DNA from 3 places in the Corynebacterium pilbarense genome. Region 3 is predicted to be linked to each of the others. Evidence: predicted binding sites of a transcription regulator. Region 3 holds the regulator's gene; each other region holds the start of a gene.
The links. The regulator LexA, encoded in region 3, represses DNA repair genes until DNA is damaged. The targets are predictions, from matches to a motif close to CGAACANNTGTTCG.
Positions count from the first base shown of each region.

Region 1: the regulator LexA is predicted to act here: its motif matches at 3,431-3,444, upstream of NUW87_RS07915 (HNH endonuclease signature motif containing protein).
Region 2: the regulator LexA is predicted to act here: its motif matches at 3,221-3,234, upstream of NUW87_RS05660 (SAV_6107 family HEPN domain-containing protein).

Region 1 is NZ_JANRML010000009.1:50,785-55,865, reverse strand. Features, by position in the region: gene radA (DNA repair protein RadA) at 1-1,300, opposite strand, end outside; gene NUW87_RS07930 (hypothetical protein) at 1,389-1,919, opposite strand; gene NUW87_RS07925 (CarD family transcriptional regulator) at 2,101-2,691, shown strand; gene ispD (2-C-methyl-D-erythritol 4-phosphate cytidylyltransferase) at 2,669-3,370, shown strand; gene NUW87_RS07915 (HNH endonuclease signature motif containing protein) at 3,523-4,995, shown strand; gene ispF (2-C-methyl-D-erythritol 2,4-cyclodiphosphate synthase) at 4,992-5,081, shown strand, end outside.
Region 2 is NZ_JANRML010000005.1:79,205-84,285, forward strand. Features, by position in the region: gene NUW87_RS05640 (Rv2175c family DNA-binding protein) at 1-69, shown strand, start outside; gene NUW87_RS05645 (alpha-(1->6)-mannopyranosyltransferase A) at 1-1,477, opposite strand, end outside; gene NUW87_RS05650 (polyprenyl synthetase family protein) at 1,477-2,559, opposite strand; gene NUW87_RS05655 (GNAT family N-acetyltransferase) at 2,602-3,165, opposite strand; gene NUW87_RS05660 (SAV_6107 family HEPN domain-containing protein) at 3,318-3,755, shown strand; gene NUW87_RS05665 (DUF3040 domain-containing protein) at 3,846-4,238, shown strand; gene mraZ (division/cell wall cluster transcriptional repressor MraZ) at 4,655-5,081, shown strand, end outside.
Region 3 is NZ_JANRML010000001.1:126,248-131,328, reverse strand. Features, by position in the region: gene hrpA (ATP-dependent RNA helicase HrpA) at 1-842, shown strand, start outside; gene nrdR (transcriptional regulator NrdR) at 858-1,316, opposite strand; gene NUW87_RS00640 (hypothetical protein) at 1,373-1,495, opposite strand; gene lexA (transcriptional repressor LexA) at 1,964-2,644, shown strand; gene NUW87_RS00630 (DeoR/GlpR family DNA-binding transcription regulator) at 2,695-3,483, shown strand; gene NUW87_RS00625 (HPr family phosphocarrier protein) at 3,568-3,837, shown strand; gene NUW87_RS00620 (uracil-xanthine permease family protein) at 3,913-5,081, opposite strand, start outside.

The DNA.
Region 1 (5,081 bases), on a different contig from region 3:
GGCCGTCGATAGACAGCTTCTCCCCGGCAGGCACGATCGCGCTGGTGTAACCCATGCGCGCCGCTTCTTGGAGGCGCCGGCCGAGGTTGGGCACGCGCCTGATCTCGCCCGCCAGCCCCACCTCGCCCACGACCACCGTTTTCGCAGGCAGTGGCTTTTCGTGCAGGCTCGACCACGTGGCCAGCGCGACGGCGAGGTCCGTGGCCGTCTCCGTGATCTTCACCCCGCCGACGGTGGCCACGTACGCGTCCTTGTCGTTCGTGCGTTCCCCGCAGCGCGCTTGCAGCACCGCCAGCACCATGGGCACCCGGTTGAAATCGAGGCCGGTGACCACGCGCCGCGGGCTCTTGTTCACCGGGTCCACGGTCAGCGCCTGCACCTCAGCGAGGATAGGGCGCACGCCGTCCATCGCCACCGTCACTGCGGATCCGTCCGGCGTTTTCCCGCGGTGCGACAGGAACAACCCCGACGGGTCCGGCACCTCCCGGATGCCGCTGGAGGTCTGCTCGAAGCAGCCGACCTCGTCCGTGGCGCCGAAGCGGTTCTTAATGCCGCGGAGCATTCTTAGCGACGACTGCCTGTCCCCCTCAAAGTTCAACACCACGTCCACCAGGTGTTCCAGCACGCGCGGGCCGGCGACGTTGCCGTCCTTGGTCACGTGCCCCACTAGCAGCACCGGGATGTTCGTGGTCTTGGCCAGCGTGGTCAGCGCCGCAGTGACCGCGCGGGACTGCGCCACGCCGCCGGCGACGCCCTCGACGCCGGCGGCGTGCATGGTCTGCACCGAATCCACAATCAGCAACGACGGCTTCAGCTGCTCCACGTGCCCAAACACCACGTCCAGGTTGGACTCGGCGGCCAGATACAGCGTGTCCACCAGCGCCTCCGTGCGCTCGGCGCGGGCCCGGACCTGGCCCGCAGACTCCTCCGCCGTGACGTAGAGCGCCTTGCGTCCCTGCTTTGCCCAGCGCGACGCCACCTCCAGCAACAGCGTGGACTTACCCACACCGGGCTCGCCCGCCATCAGCACCACGGAGCCGGGCACCACACCGGAGCCGAGCACGCGGTCCAGCTCCCGGATGCCGGACTTCACAGTCTTCGTCGCCGCAGCCTCGACCTTCGTGATCGGGCTCGCGGGAGCTGACGGTGTCAGCGAGGACGTCTTCACCGGGCCCGAAGCAGCCGGCGCCTCCTCTTGGAGCGTGCCCCAAGACCCGCACTCGGGGCAGCGGCCGAGCCACTTGGGGGAGGAGTAGCCGCACTCGGTGCAGGTGTGGATCACACGGGGTTTCTTTGCCATGCGCCACACCGTATAACACGGCCCCGACACGGTGTTCGAACATGAAAAAACCGCTGGTTAAACCAGCGGTTTCGCAAGAAGGGGGAGCTTAGACCTCGCGGTCCACCTGGCCGGAAGCCAGGGTCGGGGCGGACACGGTTGCCACGACATCCAGGGAGCCGGTGTCGAAGTTGAAGGTCACCGGCACGTTGCCGCCGTAGGCGAAGTCGTCGTTCGCCAGTGTGGTCGCGGTGTACTCGATGCAGTTGTCGTTTTTGTCCTGCGGCATGCGCTCCAGACCATCCTTGGAATCCGCAACCAGCGCGCAGTTGTAGGCGATGGAGGAGTTGCCGGAGATGGTCACGTTCTGGCCGTCCACGTCGACGGACTTCAGGATGTGGTCCTTCATAGCGGTGTCCTGGTTGGTGGCGGTGAACTTCAGGGCGGCCTGGCCGTCCTCAGCGAGCACCACGGTCACGTCCTGCACGGCGACGGAACCGTCCTCGGTGGAGGCGCTAGCGCCGTCAACGGCCGCAACCTGGTTCGAGGTTTGGGTGATCTGGCCAGCGGAGCAGCCAACGAGGGCCAGGGTGGCGCAGCCAGCGACGGCGGCGGCAGCGACGCGCTTCAGGGACTTCACGGGGTGTCCTCCATCATCAAACTCATTCGAGGGTTTCCTCCGCAATACTCTAGCGTCTGCACAGTAAGTTTTCCCACTTGCTCCCCCTATTGGGCGAGCCGACCTTTGGTCGTCGATAAGCGAAGTGCGGGGTGGTAGGGTGTTGGGGTCTGAACTTCGCCTAACGACGCAAGGAGCCGCAATGGAATTCAAGGTCGGAGAAGTGGTTGTGTACCCGCACCACGGAGCGGCCCGAATCGCCGATATCGAGCAGCGCGAGATGCGCGGAGAGACCCTCGATTACCTGGTGCTGCAGATTCTCCACTCGGACCTTGAAGTGCGCGTTCCGGTGAAGAACTCCGAGCTTGTCGGTGTGCGCGACGTGGTCAACGAGGAAGGCCTGCAGAAGGTGTTCTCCGTGCTGCGCGAGACCGACGTGGAGGAGGCGGGCAACTGGTCCCGCCGCTACAAGGCCAATCAGGAGCGGCTCGCGTCCGGCGACATCAACAAGGTCGCGGAGGTTGTCCGCGACCTCTGGCGCCGCGACCAGGGTAAGGGCCTTTCCGCAGGTGAAAAGCGCATGCTGGGTAAGGCGCGCCAAATCCTCGTCGGCGAGCTCGCGTTGGCGGAGCCGGTGGATGAGAAGAAGGTCGAGGAGATGGATAAGCAGATCCAGGCCATCATCGACGAGCAGGTCAAGGCCGGAATTTCCGTGGACCCGGGCCAGGTCGACGATGATGACGAGGTGGATCTGGACGACCTCTCCTTCGATGACGAGGACGACGGCAAGTAAATTGCGCCGCGAAACCGTGGCGGTTGTCGCCGCCGCCGGGCAGGGGACCCGCCTGGGCGCCGAAGTGCCCAAGGCATATGTGGCGCTTGGTGGCCGGACGCTGCTCGAGCGCTCCGTGGCGACGATGTCCGAGGTCGTCGACCACGTTGTCGTAGTGGTCAGCCCGTCGATGGAAACGCGCGCCCGCGAGCTCCTGGCCGGCTACGAGGTCCAGTTCGTGCATGGAGGTGCGGAGCGCGCGGACTCCATCTTCGCGGCACTCAAAGCGATTTCGCTTGACGACGCCTGCGTGGTCGTCCACGACGCCGCCCGCGCGTTAACCCCCGCGGCGATGGTTTCGCGCGTAGTTGACGCGGTGCTTAGCGGCGCCCCTGCCGTGGTGCCTGTGGTGCCGGTGGCGGACACTGTGAAGCGGGTTTCGGGGGAGATCGTCGAAGAGACCCTGGACCGTTCTGCGCTTCGCGCTGCCCAGACGCCGCAAGGGTTTGACCTGCGGATGCTGCGCGAGGCGAACGAAAAGTACCTCGCCGAGAAACCAGCGTTTGTCGCCACCGACGACGCCTCCCTTATGGAGTGGTTCGGTGTGCCGGTCGTGTCCGTGGAGGGGGATCCCATGGCGTTCAAAATCACCACCCCGCTGGATTTGCGGTTGGCGGAAAGCGTGGTCGGCGCGTTCTAAGGCCCGTGTCGGGGTCGTTTGCTATAGGTAGCGTGGGGAGATCTCGCCTTAACAGGGGTTCGAAAACATATCCGAAAAAGTTTTGAAAAACCCTTGACGTGGAAAATGTGTCGGCATTATGTTCGACGTTAGTTCCGGGAGGAAGGTGAGACATGAACGGAACTTTTGCAACGGAGAGAGAAGGCTGTCCGATCGCCGCAGCAGGCCAGGCGATGCGGGAGGCGGAGTTCCAGATCTTCCACCGCTACGCCAGGCCGTTGGTAGAAGTGGAGGACTTCGAACTAGAGGCCTATTCGATTGCGATGGCCGTAGGGGAGAGCCAGAGTTGGGCTGAAAGTGGGATTCTTGGGTATTCGGTGCTCGCTGATTTACCGAAGCTGCGGGCGCTGCAGGAAGAGACTCGCCGGTTGGACGTGAGACGCCTGTCGGCCATCGAGTCCACCTTGAACCGGCTCAACCACCTGGCCACGCCAGACATTCTCGCCGGCATGGACGAGTACCTGGTCAAGGTTTTCACGCCGCGACGGGTGGGGGCGGAGTTGCCGTCGCCAAGCTCGCTGCGTCGCCGCCTGCGCGAGCGGATCCAGCGCATCGATTCGGACCTGGCGCCGAACCAGAAGAAGATCAAGGACAGGAAGAAGGAGAAGGACCTGCCGCTTGGCACCTGCCGCAGCCACTTCTACGGCCAGGACGACGGCGATGCGGGGCTGAATGTGGAGGGCGACCCCGTCACGGTCAGCCTAATGGAGCGTTTCACCGAACAGGTGGCGCGCGAGCACAAGCTCTCGAGGGACGACGCGATCAAGGCCATCCTCACCGGCGATATTCGTGCGACGCCGAAGGTCGTGCTCTACATGTTCACGTCGAAGACACCGGGCAGCTCGTACTACATCCCGAATTTCGGTTGGACCGACGCGGACGGCACCGCCGCAGTGGAACAGATGCTGGAGGACAACCCGCCCCACGTCGTGGACCTGGACGAAGCGGAGTGCGCCGAAACTGAGGCGTACGTGCCTACCACCGCCATCCGTGCGTTGGTGCAGGCTTGCGACGGGGTGTGCCTCTGGCCCGGCTGCAACGTGAAGGCCGAAAACTGCCAGCTGGACCACCGCATCCCGTTCGACGAAGGCGGCAAGACCACCGCCTCAAACCTGTTCAGCCTCTGTGCGCACCACCACAACCTAAAGACCGATCGCCGCGTCTACTACGTGCCCGATCCGGTTACCGGCGAAATAGTGTGGCTGCACTCGGACGGCACCTTCCAAGTCTCGGCCCCGGAAGGGTTCATCACCGACTATCTGCAGCCGACGAACCCGAGGTGGAAGACAACGCTGGCGAAACGGCGACAGAAACGCAAGGACCGTGCCGAGTTTTACAACCGCTGCCACTCTGCGGTGGAGAAGTACGAAAACGACTTCGACTACGACGCATGCATGGCCACGATCCGCGCGATGGAGGACAGGTTTGGCATGACATTCGAGTATCCGCCGAAAAAGAAGCCGGAGTGCACCCCGGATATTCTCGCCGCGCTGGAAAATCAATGGAAGGAGATTGAGCTCGAGGAGATGCAGGAGTACTACTCCGTCCGCGACTTTAGCGACGCTGAAGTAGCGTCGTACTTATGACAAATCTTCGAGTAGGTACGGCGTTCGACGCCCACCAGATCCAACCCGGGAAGGAATGCTGGATCGCCGGCATTCTCCACGAAGAC
Region 2 (5,081 bases), on a different contig from region 3:
CCTGTGGACGCGCTGCACGGCCAGAAGGCGCGCGAAGTGATCCGCCGCGCGCAGGCGATGGCGTTTTAGCCGGGCCCCGGAACAGCCACTCCACCGCCACGACGGCGGCGATGGCAGCGAGGGCGAGAAACCACATGTCGTAGAGGCGGTGGTTGCCGCTGCCTTGGAACGCCAGTGCCACGACTATCGACGCCCCGACGGTCACCCGCACCACCCAAGCAGGCGGCTTAAACGCGCCTGCCAGCGAGATGACGGAGGCGTAGTACCAGGGCAGCGTCACAGCGTTGGTGGCAAACGCCACTGCGTAGGCGGCGGTGGTGCCGGTGACGGCGCGCCGCTCGTAGGCCTCGCCGCGGCGGGGGCGGAAGATCCACCACACCACTGCCAGGCCCACGAGCATGAGCACGGAGAAGATCGTGCGGGTCCAGGCGAGGGCGGTGTTGTAGCGGAACGTGTCGTCGAAAAGCTGGAGCACCGGGGTGATCAGTTCGGCGGCGAGGGTGGGGCCGGCGAGCGGATTGATCACCTTCGAGTTGCCGGTGATCTCTTCGAGCCACCCCCAGGTGGTGCCGGATGTCCACGTGACCAGCTGGATCACCGCGACGTTGACGGCGAGCGCCCACGCGCCGCAGGCCACAAGCATGCCGGCGGCGCCGAGGGTGGTTGCGCTGCGGCGCTTGACCATCAGCCACACCACGAACGGCAGGGCCACCGCCGCGGTGGCTTTCAGCGACACCGCCAGCGCAATCAGCGCGATGCCGGGGGTGCACCAGCGGCTGCGCAGGCACCACAACAGCCCCACGCTGACCAGACCGACCATGACGGCCTCGTTGTGCATGCCGCCGATGAGGTGCAGCAGCATCACCGGGTTGGCCGCACCCAGCCACAGTGCAAGGGCGGGGTCGCCGCCGATCTGCTTGGCAATCCGCGGCAGGGCCCACACGATCAGCGCGAACCCGGCCAACGAGATCAGCCGGTAGACCACCAGGCCTAACGTGACGTTCTCGCCTACCAGCCACGTCACCGCCTTGCCCACGCCGAGGTGGAGCGGCCCGTACGGGGTGGTGGTGTTGCGCCAGTCGTGGGAGACCTCCCACAGGTACGGGCCCGGGTTGACGGCGGCGCCTTCGGAGTAGGGGTCGAAGCCGTCGCGAAGCATCGCGCCCTGCATGAGGTATGAGTACACGTCCCGCGACAGGATCGGCGCAGACACCGCGAGGATGCCTGCCCACCAGCACACGCTGCGGCGCACCTGCGTCAGGCCGGGACGGGTCTTCCACAGCAGCACCCACGCCACCACCAGGCCGAAAATGCCGGCGGTAAGCAGCACGTCCATCAGCGCGCGGCCGTGGCCGTAGGACAGGTGCTCGAGGCCGGCGGCGCGCAGCAGGCCGCCGCGGTAGCGGGTCGCGCCGGCGCCGAAGGACCCCACGGCAATCAGCGCGCAGGCGGCTAGGCCCAAATTCTGCGGACGCATCACATCCGCCGGTCGGTGGCCTTGTGCGCGAGCCCGGTGAGCGCTTCCACGGTGGCGTCGTCAATGCCGGCGCCGTCTAAAAAGCCCAGGCCAGAGGTGGTGAGTTCCTCAATGCGCGCCTCCACAGCGTCTTCTGCGCCGCTGGAGCGAATGAGCTCAGCTAATCGACGCAGCTCCGCCTCATCCTCCGTCTTGCCAATCCCGTCGCGCAGTTCCTGCGCTGCTGCCGGGTTGGCTTGGTCGAGCAGTTCAAGGGCGGTGGCGAACAGCTCCGTGCGCTTGCCCTCGCGGATGTCGTCGCCTGCTGGTTTGCCGGTGACCGCCGGGTCGCCGAACACGCCGAGCAGGTCGTCCCGGAGCTGGAAGGCGATGCCGATGTCGCGGCCGTAGCCACGGAATGCGTCGATAAGCGGCTCGCCCGCACCCGCAAGCGCCGCGCCCAAGTGGAGGGGGCGCTCGATCGTGTAGGCCGCGGTTTTGAACCGGTTGACGCGGTTGGCCATCTCCACCGACTCGCTGCCCAGGCTCTCCAGCATGATGTCTAGCAACTGGCCGCCGATGACCTCGGTGCGCATGCCCACCCACGGCTCCGCGGCGCGAGCGAGCGCGTCCTGGGAGACCCCGGAGTAGCGCCACATGTCCTCGGCCCAGGCAAGGGCGAGGTCGCCGAGCAAAATCGCGGCGTTTACGCCGTACTCCTCCGCGGAGCCGAGCAGGCCTTCGCTGCGGTGCTCCGCCTCGATCGCGCGGTGCACCGTGGGGTTGCCGCGCCGGGTGTCGGAGGCGTCGATGATGTCGTCGTGCACCAGCGCGCACGCCTGAATCAGCTCCAGCGAGCTCATTGCGCGAAGCACCGCCTCGGGGTCCTCGGCGCCGTCTAAGCCGCCCGCGCCGACGAAGCCTGCCCAGCCGTAGGTGGGGCGCACACGCTTGCCGCCGCCGAGGACGAAGCGCCGCAGGTGGCTGACCGCCTGGGCGACAGGCTCACCAATGGTCTCGATAGCAGCTGCGCGCTCGTTAAAAAACGCTTCCAGTTGCTGACCTACCTGTGCCGGTACGTCCTTGAGCCCAAGATCTGTCACGCCCACGCTCCTTGTGCCTGAATTTTTCCTCTTCCCGCAACACTACTCAGTGCGGTTGGGCAGTTCGAGGGCGAGGATGGCAAACGGGCGTTTATCCCCCTCGTAGAGATAATTGCGCGCCACGTCCGTGAACCCGAATTTGCGGTAGAGCCCGAAAGCGTTGTTCGCCTCGCCTGCAATTTCTGGCGTGGACAGCAGCGCCCAGCGTGTCGGTGCCTCCCGTAGCAGTTCCGTGAGCAGGCGGGAGCCCAGGCCTTTGCCTTGCAAGGCGGGGGAGACGTGCACCTCGGCGACCTCGAAGTAGCTGCGCAGCATGCCCCGGTCCTGGTCTGTGATCCCGCCGTTGGCGTTCATCGCGCGCACGAGCTGACGGTCCCACCAGCGCTCGCGGGTGCCGATGAAGCCGTAGGCGATGCCCACGACTTGGCCTGTATCGATCGCTGCGACCGCGGTGAATCCGGGGGAGCGCACCTCGCCTTTCCACACCTGGATGCGTTGTCGGCGCATGGTCCTCGGGTACCCCATGGCCTCTATATAGATGTCTACGAGCGTCGGGGTGAGCATGAGGAACTCGGCTGCCGTGAGGCGCTGGATGGTTGCAGTCACTCCTCTATGGAATCACTTGCGGGTGCTCGGCGTGGCAAGAACCCAAAGATTGGTTCGAACGCGTGTTCCCATGGGCGCCGGGTGGTGTCGAACGGGTGTTTTAGGGTGGGCCCATCACTTGGACAAAAGCGATGTTTCCGCAGGAGGACACAATGATGGGAAGCGTAGTTTCAGCAACAACCGGTGCGGTGTACGGGCGGGGCGCGCGTATAGGTAAGGCCGATCAATTCCTGGCGGCCGCCGAGGAGCTGATCGGTCTGGCGCACGATGACTTCGAGGCGGGCCGCCACGACGTGGCAATGGAAAACGCTTATCGCGCGGCGCTGCGGGTTGCCGGGGCGCGTAACGTGAGCTCGCCGATCGTGCGCAAGCGCAAGCGCCTTCCCACAAGCGCGTGGGACAAACTGGCGCTCACGGGCGAAGATGGGGTGCATTGGGCCACTGTGTTCAAGCGCTATTCGACGCAACGCGGCAGGGTGGCATCCGGCATTGAAACTGATCCGGGCGCGGCTGTGGTGCACCGGCTGCTTTCGGACGCGGAGGAGTTCTATCTGTCTACCCGGGCAGGGGAGATGCCGATGGTCGCTTAGCGGGATGGATGTGGGGCACGGGAACAATCTGCGTACCATGGCCGTTATACGGATAACGTCAGTCCGCCATCGGTATCTGGAGAGTGAGCAGTGTCTCTATCTGAGCAGGAAATGCGGGCGTTGCGCGAAATTGAGCAGTCTCTCTTCGCGGACGACCCGAAGTTCGGCAGCAGTGTCGTGACTGAATCTGGCTTCGGTTCCGCGCCCAAGACCGGCCAATTGACCATGCGCAGCGTCGCGCTGATTGTCTTAGGTCTCGTGCTGCTGCTCGGCGGCGTGGCACTGGCGAGCCTGAGCACCTGGACGATTGTGCTGAGCATCATCGGCTTCGCCGTCATGCTCTTCGGCGGCATCATGGCACTGCGCACCCCGACGCACCAGCCGTCCTCGTCTGCACGTGCGTCGCGGCCGGCGAAGCCGCGCACCCAGCGCAGCGCAAGCATGGAGGAGAGCTTCCGTCGGCGTTTTGAGGACCGTCAGTAAGACTTAAGCTTCGCGCACAGAAAACGCCTTCCCAGCAAAACGGGAAGGCGTTTTTTCGTGCTTTCCCCAGATCCCCCACTTCTCCCCACTGGCGCCCCAAAGGTGTCGAAAGCGGGGGATCGGCGCCCCATCTGGCACGTGACTTGTGGGGATAACGATGTTGTAGGTGGCGTGTGTGGGCGATGGTGCGCACCATTACGGGTAAACTCCCCACGGCGAAAAATATCCTTTGAACTGCAATAACAGGACGTGCAGGAACAAATACCCGCTGAGGTGTGGCGTTTGTGGGGGAAAGTGGGTTAAAGTGGGGCTCAGCGGAGTGACGTGGCGCGCATCTTGACTACGTGCGCGGTACGGAACGAAGCCGAGAAAATTTCACAGCCAACGTCTGAAAGTGAAGGAAGGTAGGTCGCCGGATGTTTCTGGGAACCTACACTCCCAAGCTCGACGACAAAGGTCGCTTAACGCTCCCCGCGAAGTTCCGTGAGGACCTCGCGGACGGGCTGATGGTGACCAAGGGGCAGGATCACTCGTTAGCGGTGTACCCGCGCGATGAGTTCGCCGCCCGCGCCCGCAAGGCCGCAGCGGCATCCCGCACAAACCCAAAGGCGCGCGCATTTATCCGCAACCTGGCTGCCAGTGCGGATGAGCAAACGCTCGACGGGTCTGGGCGAATCACCCTGTCTCCGGCGCACCGCGATTACGCAAACCTTTCCAAGGAGTGCGTGGTCATCGGTTCGGTGGATTTTCTCGAGATCTGGGACCTCGAGTCCTGGAACAAGTATCAAGAAGAGACTGAAGCCGCGTTCTCTGCGGCGGATGACGACGACATTCTCTCCGGTC
Region 3 (5,081 bases):
AGTGGACTACCGATTCCCTCGGCGCGGTGCCGGAGACGGTGACGACGACTATCGACGGCAACGAAGTCGACGCTTACCCGGCACTCGAGGCCACTAAAAACGGCGTGAAGGTCACGGTGCACCCGACGAAGGCCGCCGCGGACGCCTCAATGGTCACAGCGACGCTGACGTTGCTGTTGCGCGAGATCACGGTCAACGCCGGGCAGATGACCAAGGGGCTACCGTTGCGTCAGAAGGTAGCGGTGGACCGCTACCCGCACGGCGGCGCCGCCGGGCTCGTCGAGGACGCCCGTGTCGCCGTGATCCGCGACCTGATGTTCTCCTCCGGCGGGCCGGTGCGCTCGCCGGAGGAGTTCGATGCGCTCGTGGCCGAAATCCGCCCCCAGGTCGCTGGTGGGGTGCGCCGGGTGGTGGTCACCTTGGCGCCGGCTCTGGCTGAGTACGCGAATATCGCGGCTGAGCTTGAGCAGTGGGAGGGCCCGGCTATCGACGACATGACGTCGCAGCTGCGGTTTTTCCTGCCGAAACACGCGGTGACTGTCCACGGCATCGGGCACTTGCAGCACCTGCCCCGCTACATCGATGCGATGCGCATCCGCCTGGAAGACATGCGGCTGGATCCTGATCGCGACGCTGACCGGCAGTCAGTGATTGATTCAGTGAAGGCATATTTGGCGCAGCGCATGAAGGCCTTGCCCGCTGGTCGCACGAAGACCAAGGCGTACAAGGATGTTTTGTGGCTGATTGAAGAGCTGCGTGTGAGCTTGTTCGCGCAGCGTTTGGGCACGCCGAAGCCGGTAAGCCAGCGGCGCATTGAAAAGAAGATTGACGCTCTGCGTTAGCGCCAAGGCCGCAGGTTAAAAGTCCTCGCGGTCGCGGCGGCGCATGAGCCGGATTTCGGATTCGAAGTCGTCTGCGCTCTCGAACGACTTGTACACCGATGCGAAGCGCAGGTACGCCACTTCGTCGAGGGCGCGCAGCGGTTCAAGCACCGCCAGGCCGATCTCGTGAGCGGGCACCTGCGAGCTGCCCTGAGCGCGCACAGTCTCTTCCACTTCCTGGGCAAGGCGTTTCAAGGCGTCATCGGTAACGTCGCGGCCTTGGCATGCTCGACGCACGCCGACGATGAGTTTGTCGCGGTCAAACGGTTCGCTCACGCCGTTGCGTTTCACAACGGTGAGGACTGCCTTTTCCACCGTGGTGAAACGACCCCCGCACTCGGTGCACTCCCTGCGTCGACGAATCGCAGCGCCAGCTTCTACCAGCCGCGAGTCAGTCACACGGGATTGCTCGTTGTGGCAAAAAGGACAAAACACGGTTTTCCACCCCCAGAGTCTTCAAGGCTTGGTGTAGCCGTGAGTCTACGCCCTGCCTATCGCGCCGTTGCCACGGTGGCGGCGTGGGCGACCTGGCTGCCGGTCATCGATGAGGGATCCTTGTCTTGCGCTGAGAAAACGCCGCCGAACGCGGAACCAATAAGCAGCGCCGCAGTCATGCATACGCCAAGTAGGAGCGTATCGCGTGTCTCGTGCCGTGTTTCGAACGTGTCCGCTTCAGTAGAACCGCCCGAAACCCGGTTTGAGACAGAACGATCACTCGTTCGATGAGACGCAGAAATGGTTCGAACACCGGCCCCGCCGCTTCGACGCTTCGGTACAGAATCAAGGTCCCAAATCTCCGCCGGGGGAACCACGGATACGGCGCCCAGACGAGATGCGGATGCATTGTGTACTGGATTGATTGCAATGGACATTGTGAGTCTCCCTTCGTTTCGCGGCACACATTACGTTCGGCGCCGACACGCTCGAACGTTCTAACGTTCATTTGTTCGAATACGCTTACGTGTTCGATTTATATCACCCCAGCCGACAGGTGTCCACCCAAACGCCGCAACCATCGAACATGAGTGCCCTATCTGGTAGGTTCGTAGGCGCACTACGCCACCGAGCCCAAGGAGAACGTCATGGCACGAAAGAAGGCCGAGCCCGGCAACCCGGATTACAACGCACTGTCTGACCGTCAGCGCCGTATCCTCCAGGTCATTCAGGACGCTGTTGTCCTGCGCGGTTACCCGCCGAGTATCCGTGAGATCGGCGATGCCGCTGGTTTGCAGTCAACCTCTTCTGTCGCATACCAGCTCAAGGAGCTTGAGAAGAAGGGCTTCCTTCGTCGCGACCCGAACAAGCCGCGCGCCGTGGATCTGCGCCAGCTGCCCGAGACCGGACGCAAGCAGCGCAAGCCGCAGGAAGCGAAGCCGGAGGATTCGGGCAATGCCCGCTACGTGCCGGTGGTCGGCCAGATCGCTGCAGGTGCTCCGATCCTCGCCGAAGAGAACGTGGACACCTACTACCCGCTGCCCGAGGAGCTGCTCGGCGACGGCGATGTTTTCATGCTCAAGGTTGTCGGTGAATCCATGCGCGAGGCCGGCATCCTCGACGGAGACTGGGTTGTTGTCCGCTCCCAGCCGAACGCGGAGGAGGGCGAATTCGTTGCGGCGCTTCTGGACGGTGAAGCGACGGTTAAGGAGCTCCACCGCGACTCCACCGGCGTGTGGCTGTTGCCCCACAACGACGCATTCGAGCCGATCAAGGGCGAAGAGGCTGAGATCATGGGGCGTGTCATCTCGGTGTTCCGTACTCTGTAACCGGTGCGTGCACGCCGAGAGAACACAACGACCAGAATCGCAGGAGATCGATGTACGCCGAAGAGCGGAGACGCCAGATCGCGTCTTTGACCGCAGTTGAAGGCCGCGTCAATGTCACCGAGTTGGCGCAGCGCTTCGACGTCACCGCGGAAACAATCCGCCGGGATCTTTCGGCGTTGCACGATGAGGGCGCAGTGCAGCGCGTCCACGGCGGCGCGGTGGCCAGCCAGTCGTACCGCTCTACGGAGATCCCGCTGGATACCCGCCAGCGCGCCTCGCTCGCGGCCAAGACCGCGATTGCGGAAACCGCGTTGCAGTTCGTGCCGGATACCCAAAGCTGCACCATCTTCTTGGACTCGGGCACAACTATCAGCAGCTTGGGCAAGCGACTTGCAGAGACTCGCGGGGATAGGGAGTATTCGGTGGTGACCAACTCCATCCCCACCGCCTTGGAGCTGAGCGATTCCGGTTTGCACGATGTGCAGCTACTCGGTGGCAGTGTCCGTCCGATCAGCCAGGCGGTCGTCGGCAGTACTGCACTTCGCACACTGGCCCTGTTGCGGGCTGACGTCGCGTTTGTGGGCACCAACGCGCTGTCCATCGGCCACGGCCTCTCCACCGTGGACGCCCAGGAAGCTGCGGTGAAAGCTGCGATGGTGACGAATGCCCGCAGGGTTGTTGTGTTGTGCGATTCCACGAAGCTGGGCAACGACTATGTGGTCAGCTTCGCGCCACTGACGGATATTGATGTGGTGGTCACCGACGCTGAGGCCCCCTCCGCCTTCGTGGACGAGCTGCGCTCGCACGGCATTGAGGTCGTGCTGGCGCAGACCCAATAGTGCGAGCAACATGGTGGCACCAACATCTGTTTGCGACCTACACTCGTTGCAGACCTGGATGAAAACAACGGAAAGGACACCCGAATGGCTTCCAAGACTGTGAAGGTCGGTTCCACCGTCGGGCTGCACGCACGCCCGGCCACGGTGATCGCCGATGCTGCCGGCGAGTACGACGACGAGATTTTGCTGACCCTTGTTGGCGGCGACGATGACGACGAGACGGACGCTGCCTCCTCGCTGATGATTATGGCCATGGGCGCCGAGCACGACGACGAGGTCACCGTGACCTCCGACAACGCCGATGCCGTGGAGAAGATCGCGGCGCTGATCGAGCAGAACCTCGACGAAGAATAGGCGCTGTTCGCTTCTCGACGAGATCACGCCCGGGCCACGCGCCCGGGCGTTTTTACGTGCAACCAGTACCGGACGCTACAACGTCGACGGCTGGGACACCTCGAAATCCTTTCGGTACTGCCCCTCCCCCAACGTGTCGTACGCCCAGCGCATGAGCGGGTAAACCAGGATGATGCCGACCGAGCCCAGAGCGATGCCTTCCAACGTCACAGCACCGACGTCCAGGGTGAGATTGCCGATGCCCACAATCAGCGCGACCGCGGCCGCGGTGAGGTTGGCCGGATCGGTGAAATCCACCTTGTTGTCCTGCCAAATACGCACACCCAGCATGCCGATGAGCCCGTAGAGCACCAGACACGCCCCGCCGAGCACGCCGGCGGGGATGGTGAAGATCACGGCTCCGAACTTCGGGATGAACGCGAGCACGATCGCAAACACGGCAGCGACCCAGTACGCGGCGGTGGAATACACCTTCGTCGCCGCCATGACCCCGATGTTCTCGGCGTAGGTAGTTGTGCCGGATCCGCCGAATCCGCCGGCGAGTGTGGTGGCGATACCATCGCCGATCAGCGCGCGACCCTGCATGTCGTCAAGGTTGCGCCCGGTCATCTCCGAGACTGCCTTGACGTGGCCGACGTTCTCCGCGATCAGCACCACCAGCACCGGCAGGGTCACCAGCACCGCGGAGACATGGAACTCGGGCTGGTGAAACTGCGGCAGGCCGATCCACGGCGCGTCGGCAATGGTCTGCAGCGCGTCCTCGCCCAGCCCTCCGCTCAACGCAGCAAACAGCCAACCGACGAGCACGCCGATGAGGATGGACAGGCGCGAGAGCAGCCCGCGGGTGGCCACTGTCACCACCACAACCGTCAGCAGTGTCACCCCTGCCACCCAGGGCTGGGTTTCCACGTTCGACACTGCAGTCGGCGCGAGGTTGAAGCCGATCAGGGCGACGATGGCGCCGGTGACCGCGGGCGGCATCACCGCATCGATGACCCGCTTGCCCGCCCATTCCACGACGATGCCGACGAGAATGAGCGCCGCACCAGTCAGCAGCACCCCACCCAGCTGCGCACCGACACCATACTGCTGCGAGGCCGTCAACGGCGCGATAAATGCAAAGGAAGAGCCCAGGTAGCTCGGCACTTTGTTGCGGGTAATCAGCAAGAAGATGATGGTTCCCAGGCCGGAAAACAGCAGCGTTGTGTTCACCGGGAATCCTGTCAGGGTGGGCACTAGCAGCG